DNA from 2 places in the Arthrobacter sp. 210 2 genome. Region 2 is predicted to be linked to the other one. Evidence: predicted binding sites of a transcription regulator. Region 2 holds the regulator's gene; the other holds the start of a gene.
The links. Region 2 encodes HrcA, which represses chaperone genes, less so after heat shock. Its sites were predicted from a motif close to TTNGCACTCGNNNNNNNCGAGTGCNAA; they were not measured.
Positions count from the first base shown of each region.

Region 1 (3,409 bases), on a different contig from region 2:
CGTTGACGCCGGCAGCCAGCAGGTCGACGTATTCGCCGGTGGCTGCGTTCAGGCCGTGGCCTGCGGGCAGGCCGCGAACCTTGTCAACAACAACGCCCGGCTCGAGGCCGGCGTTGAAGGCGATCTGCTTCAGCGGAGCGTCGATGGCAACACGGACGATGTTGGCGCCGGTTGCTTCGTCGCCGGACAGCTGCAGGTTGGCGAATGCCTTGGCGCCGGCCTGGATGAGGGCCACGCCGCCACCGGCGACGATGCCTTCTTCAACAGCAGCCTTTGCGTTGCGCACTGCGTCCTCGATGCGGTGCTTGCGCTCCTTGAGCTCAACCTCCGTGGCGGCACCGGCCTTGATGACTGCAACGCCGCCGGCCAGCTTGGCCAGGCGCTCCTGCAGCTTCTCGCGGTCGTAGTCGGAGTCGGAGTTCTCGATCTCGGCGCGGATCTGGGAAACGCGGCCGGCGATCTGGTCGGCGTCGCCTGCACCCTCGACGATGGTGGTCTCGTCCTTGGTGACAACAACCTTGCGTGCCTTGCCCAGGAGTTCGAGGCCCGCGTTCTCCAGCTTCAGGCCGACTTCCTCGGAAATGACCTGGCCGCCGGTGAGGACGGCGATGTCGGCGAGCTGTGCCTTGCGGCGGTCACCGAAGCCGGGGGCCTTGACGGCCACGGACTTGAAGGTGCCGCGGATCTTGTTGACGATCAGGGTGGCCAGGGCCTCGCCCTCGATGTCCTCGGCGATGATCAGCAGCGGCTTGTTGGACTGCATGACCTTTTCCAGGACAGCAACCAGTTCCTTGACGTTGGAGATCTTGGAGTTGACGATCAGGATGTACGGGTCCTCAAGGACCGTTTCCTGGCGCTCTGCGTCCGTGACGAAGTAGGCGGAGATGTAGCCCTTGTCGAAGCGCATGCCTTCGGTGAGTTCCAGCTCCAGGCCGAAGGTGTTGGATTCCTCGACCGTGATGACGCCTTCCTTGCCGACCTTGTCCAGGGCTTCGGCAATGAGGGCACCGATTTCGTCGTCACCGGCGGAGATCGAGGCCGTAGCGGCGATCTCTTCCTTGGTTTCGATTTCCTTGGCGGAGTTCAGCAGCTCGGCGGTGACGGCCTCAACGGCCTTCTCGATGCCGCGCTTGAGAGACAGCGGGTCGGCGCCGGCAGCAACGTTGCGCAGGCCTTCCTTGACCAGGGCCTGTGCCAGCACGGTAGCCGTGGTGGTGCCGTCGCCTGCGACGTCATCCGTCTTCTTGGCAACTTCCTTGACCAGCTCGGCGCCGATCTTCTCGTAGGGATCGTCCAGCTCGATCTCCTTGGCGATGGAAACACCATCGTTGGTGATCGTGGGGGCGCCCCACTTCTTTTCGAGGACGACGTTGCGTCCACGCGGGCCGAGGGTGACCTTAACGGCGTCGGCGAGGGTGTTCAGGCCCCGCTCAAGGCCGCGGCGTGCCTCTTCATCAAATGCAATGATCTTGGCCATAACGGCAGTAGTCCTTTCGGGACAGTCGTTAAGATTGAACCTTCGCTGCAGTGCCCGCGACGGACGATCCTTTGCCGGCGGCCTCTGTACGCCTCCGGGTGGGGATCTCACTCCAGTTAGGTGTTTCTTCGCTCCTCGACCGCTGCCGTGCGCCGCCCGGCGGAACCAGGCCTTGCTTTAGCAGTCGGTACGTCAGAGTGCTAACTCAATAATTAGCACTCCCCACGTGAGAGTGCAAGCGAAAGAGGCCCCCAACCGGCAGTCCGCCCTGGTATTCGCCGAGGGCGATCAGCTCGCGGCGCGGCCCGCTGTCTCCCGGCCGCTGGGCGCGGGAATGTTGTCGGCCCCGTATATAAACACCATGAAGTTGGCCGTGGTGATGTCTCCGTTGTCGTCAAACGCGACCGGGCCGGATTCGCCGTCGTAATTTATGACGCCCGCCGATGCCAGTCCGGCCAGGCATTCCTTGTAGGAGGCGCAGGCAGCAGCCGCGGGGGCCTGCGCCCCAGCCACTCCCCCGGACACGCTGATCAGGTTCGCCGTGACGGAGCGGCCTGCATCATCCTCCGCCCTGGCGGCGGCCAGGGCAGCAAGGGTAACGGCGTCGTATGTCTCGGCCGCGAACGATACGTCCTTCAGTTTTCCGTCGACGGCCAGCAGCCGCTCCTGGAATCCCGCGGAGGGAAGCTGCCCCGGAACCACCGCGCGGGCGCCGTCGAGTGCCCTGGCGCCCAGCGTGGACCCGTACCGGGCGAAGGCGCCGTCGCTGATGATGATGCGGTCCCCGGCTACTCCGGCATTGTTCAGTTCTGCCAACGCGCCCTGCGCACCCTCGCGTGCAATCAGGATCACCGCATCGGATGCAGCTTTCGCTGCCTCACCGGCGGCTCCGGCGGCCTCCCCCGGCGTGAACCCCTCCGTCGCCGCAACGTTGAGTCCGGACTGCCCGGCGGCGTCGGAAACAGCCGTCGAAACGTCCTTGCCGTAGGAGCCCTCCTGGTACAGCACGGTGACAGTGGGGGCGCCGGCATCCTTGGCGAGTTTGACCAGGACGGGAGCCTGGGCCACATCCGCGGCCGCTGTCCGGAAGTAGTAGCCGCCGGAGTCGGTGCCGGTGAGGCCCGCCGCAGTGTTGGCCGGTGAGATCAGCGGCGTGCGTGCCCTGGACAGGACGTCGATGGTTGCTTCGGCGTTGCTGGAATCGGTGGGCCCGATCACCACGTCGGCCTTTCCGGCTACCAAGGCGTGCGCCTGGGCTGCCGCGTCCTGGTCCGTGGCGACGGGGAGGAGCTCCACGGGCCGGCCCTTGTGGCCGCCTGCGTCGTTGATGTCCTTGACTGCGAGCCTGGCCGCTGCCAGCTGGGGTGCGTTGAGGAAGCTGCTGTCACCGGTGTTGTCCAGGACCAGGCCCACGCGCAGGATGCCATCCCCGGACGCCTCCGCTGCTTCGACGCGCGCATTGCCGGTCACGCCGGAACACGCCGTCGCGGCCAGGAGGGCGCACAGGGAGAGGGCAAGCGCCGGACGGATCCGGGCGGCGGGGCGGAACAGCGGCTTCACTCGGCTGGCCGGACGCTTTCGGCCTGGGGGCCTTTCTCGCCTTCGCCGACTTCGAGCTCCACCCGCTGGCCCTCGTCGAGTGCACGGTAGCCCTCACCCTGGATGGCGGACCAGTGGACAAAAATGTCGTCCCCGGACCCGTCCACGGTGATGAAGCCGTAGCCCTTCTCCGCGTTGAACCACTTGACGGTTCCCAGTGCCATGATGACCAACTCTTTCCGTTGAGACCGGGGAAACCGCGCTGCTGTCTGCTGCCTGGCCCCGGAACGAAGCCTGAATTTCACTCTAGCCAATGCCGGGACGGCGCCGCAGTCAGCGTGGAGCAGGTTCGGCAAACGTTACTGATGCGTGACCGGTGCCACAGAAAATGCC
Region 1 is NZ_JBNHIE010000011.1:146,549-149,957, forward strand. It holds gene groL (chaperonin GroEL) at 1-1,477, opposite strand, end outside; gene AC5RWA_RS18505 (ABC transporter substrate-binding protein) at 1,766-3,037, opposite strand; gene AC5RWA_RS18510 (cold-shock protein) at 3,034-3,240, opposite strand.
Region 1: a site for HrcA is predicted at 1,655-1,681, ahead of groL (chaperonin GroEL). Genes of this name have one in related genera too.

Region 2 (3,409 bases):
TTGGCGGCCCGGTCACCTTTCCAGCGCACGATGGAACGCTCGGACTGCCACGGAATGACGGCGTCGATTCCGAGCTCTGTCGCCGTTTCGATGGCCAGCTCGTCCCGGTCGCCCTTCGCAAGCGCCTGGACCAGGACCAGCCGGACATCGGGGCGGTCTTCGAAGGCCACCGACGTGCACTCGACCTCCAGAGCCGAGGAAGAAGCCGCGGTGACGCGTCCGCTCATCCGCGTGCCGGCACCGTCGACAATGTCCACAGCTTCACCGGGTGACAGCCGTTTAACCGCAACAGCGTGCCTGGCTTCGGGTCCTTCCAGGATGAACCGCGTCGCGGGCGCGACGCCGTCCAGGGACCCGGCGGGAGTGAAGAAGACGGGGTTGCTCACCGCTACAGGTTACCGAGGCGATCCCGGAGTTTGGCGAACATGCCGCCGCTGGCAGCGAGTTTGCCCTCGGTGATCTGCTCGCCGCGCATCTTGGCGAGCTGCCGCAGGAGGTCCTCCTGGGCGGCATCCAGCTTCGCGGGGGTCTCAACCTGCAGGTGCACCTTCAGGTCGCCGCGGCCGTAGCCGCGCAGGTGGGTAACGCCGAGGCCGCGGAGGGTGATGATCTCACCGGACTGCGTTCCGGGCTTGACGTCGATTTCCTGGGTCCCGTCGAAGGTCTCAAGGCTTACCTCTGTACCCAGCGCTGCGGCCGTCATGGGGATGTTCAGCGTGGCGTGCAGGTCGTCTCCGTCGCGGACGTAGGTGGCGTCATTGTTGACGCGGATTTCCACGTAAAGGTCACCGGAGGGTCCGCCGGCGGGCCCGGCCTCGCCCTGGCCGGAGAGCTGGATCCGGGTGCCGGTGGCCACGCCGGCGGGAACCTTGATGGTCAGGGACCGGCGGCTCCGGATCCGTCCCTGGCCGCTGCATTCGTTGCAGGGGTCCTTGATGACCGTGCCGAAGCCTTCGCAGCTGCCGCAGGGCGCAGCCGTCATGACCTGGCCCAGGATGGAGCGAACGGCCCGCTGGACCTGGCCGCTGCCTCCGCAGATGTCACACCGTTCGGGGTGGGTGCCGGGCCGGCAGCATGATCCCTCGCAGGTGGGGCAGGTGACCGCGGTGTCCACTTCGAGTTTCTTGTTGACGCCGAACACCGCATCGCGGAGGTCGATCCGGACACTGATGAGGGCGTCCTGTCCGCGGCGGACACGGGAGGCAGGCCCGGTGGAGCCGCCGGCGCCAAAGAACGTGTCAAAGATGTCCTGGAACGCGAAGCCCTGGCCGGCGTAGCTGCCGCCGCCGAATCCGTTGTCCGTACCGTTTTCATTGCCGGTGGTGTCATAGACGCGCCGCTTTTGGGGGTCGGAAAGGACCTCGTACGCGTGGGTTACTGCCTTGAAGCGGTCTGCGGCGTCCTCACCCGGGTTAACGTCCGGGTGCAGGGTCCGGGCCAGCTTGCGGTAGGCCTTCTTGATTTCTTCGCCGGTGGCCTCCGGTGAGACTCCAAGGACGTCATAGTGGCTGCTCAAAGTTCGTATCTCTTCCTTGTTGTACTGCCTGCATGCGGGGTGCCCTGCCCGTGGTTCCGGCTGCCTAAGCGCCGGGACCGCCGGTCAGGGTCCCAGTATCCGGGAAAGGTAACGGGCAACAGCCCTGACGGCGGCCATGGTGGTGGGGTAGTCCATGCGCGTCGGCCCCAGCACGCCAATCTTGGCCGTGCTGTCCGGGCCGTATCCCGTGGCCACGACGGACGCCTCGGAAAGGCCGTCGTAGGGGTTCTCGCGGCCGATGCTGACGGCCACGCCGCGGTGGTCCTGCGCCATCTCGCTCAGGAGCCGCAGCATGACCACCTGCTCCTCAAGGGCTTCCAGGACGGGGCCGATGCTGAGCGGGAAATCGACGTTGGACCGTGCAAGGTTCGCCGTTCCCGCCATCACCATCCGGTCCTCACGGCTGCTGTGCGCCAGCACCTCCAGCCCGTGGGCCAGCGCCTGCGCGGCCAGCCTCTGGCCGGGACTGACCGCCGACACCACGGCCGGAAGTGACTGGGCCAGCTGGCCCAGCGGCGTTCCTGAAAGGGAACCCAGGAACCGGGTCCGCAAGGCGGCCAGGGCGTCGTCCCCCAGGTCCTGCCCGACGTCGATGACCCGCTGTTCCACCTTGCCGCTGTTCGCAATGAGCACCACCAGCACCTTGCGGGGAGCAAGCAGGACGAATTCGATGTGCCGGATCAGGGCACGGCTCAGGTGCGGATACTGGACAACCGCTACCTGGTTGGTCAGCTGCGACAGCAGGCGGACCGTTCGGTCCAGGACGTCGTCAAGGTCGTCCGAGCCCTCCAGCAACGACTGGATGGCCCGGCGCTCGGCCTGCGACAGGGGTTTGACGGCCGAAATCTGGTCGACGAACAGACGGTAGCCCTTGTCCGTGGGAATCCGGCCCGCGCTGGTGTGCGGGGCGGTGATCAGGCCCTCGTCCTCCAGCGCCGCCATATCGTTGCGGATTGTCGCACTGGAGACGCCGAGATGATGCCTCTCGACCAGGGCCTTGGATCCCACCGGCTCGCGGGAGTGGACGTAGTCCTCCACGATGGCCCGCAGTACTTCCAGCTTGCGTGGCTCGCTCACACTCCACCTCCATCCAGGGTCAGGGCGGCCGTGCCGCCCGCACCGCGCCACCACCAGGGTTAGCACTCGACATGCCTAAGTGCTAACAGTCTATTATGCCTCGGGCCGTTGTTAGCATTGGTACCGCTCCGGGCGAAATTCCGGTGCACTGATCTAGCGCTAGGCGGAGTCGATCCATGGATTACCAGAACTGGGGCCCCCGGGACATGTCCGCGCCCGTCCGGACCCAATTGCCCGAAGTGCCGGTTGAGCGCGGCATGGTGCTGGAGGACGTCCAGTCCGGTTGGGTCGGCGCCGTCACCCGGGTGGAAAAGTCCGGCGGAATGCACGTGGTGGTCCTCGAGGACCGCCGCGGGAAGTCACGGACCTTCCGGCTGGGCTTCGGTTTCCTCCTCGAAGGCCGCGCAATCCGCCTGATGCCCCCGGCACCCCGTCCGGCGACGGCCGGCCCCGCCGCCGGAAGGACTGCCTCCGGCTCCGTGCGGGTTGCCGGCCAGCGCGCACAGGTAGCCAAGGCCAGCCGCATCTGGGTGGAGGGAAAGCACGACGCCGAACTGGTGGAAAAAGTGTGGGGAGACGACCTCCGGGTGGAGGGCATCGTCGTCGAACCCCTGCACGGCATTGACGACCTGGCCGGCGCAGTGGCCGACTTCCGGCCCGGACCGGGACGGCGCCTGGGCGTGCTCGTGGACCACCTGGTGCCGGACTCCAAGGAGTCGCGTATTGCCGATGCCGTCATGGCGTCTCCCGGCGCGGCCGGGAACGTGCTCATCGTGGGCCATCCGTACGTGGACG
Region 2 is NZ_JBNHIE010000012.1:131,796-135,204, reverse strand. It holds gene AC5RWA_RS19330 (16S rRNA (uracil(1498)-N(3))-methyltransferase) at 1-386, opposite strand, end outside; gene dnaJ (molecular chaperone DnaJ) at 389-1,516, opposite strand; gene hrcA (heat-inducible transcriptional repressor HrcA) at 1,601-2,614, opposite strand; gene AC5RWA_RS19315 (DUF3097 domain-containing protein) at 2,791-3,409, shown strand, end outside.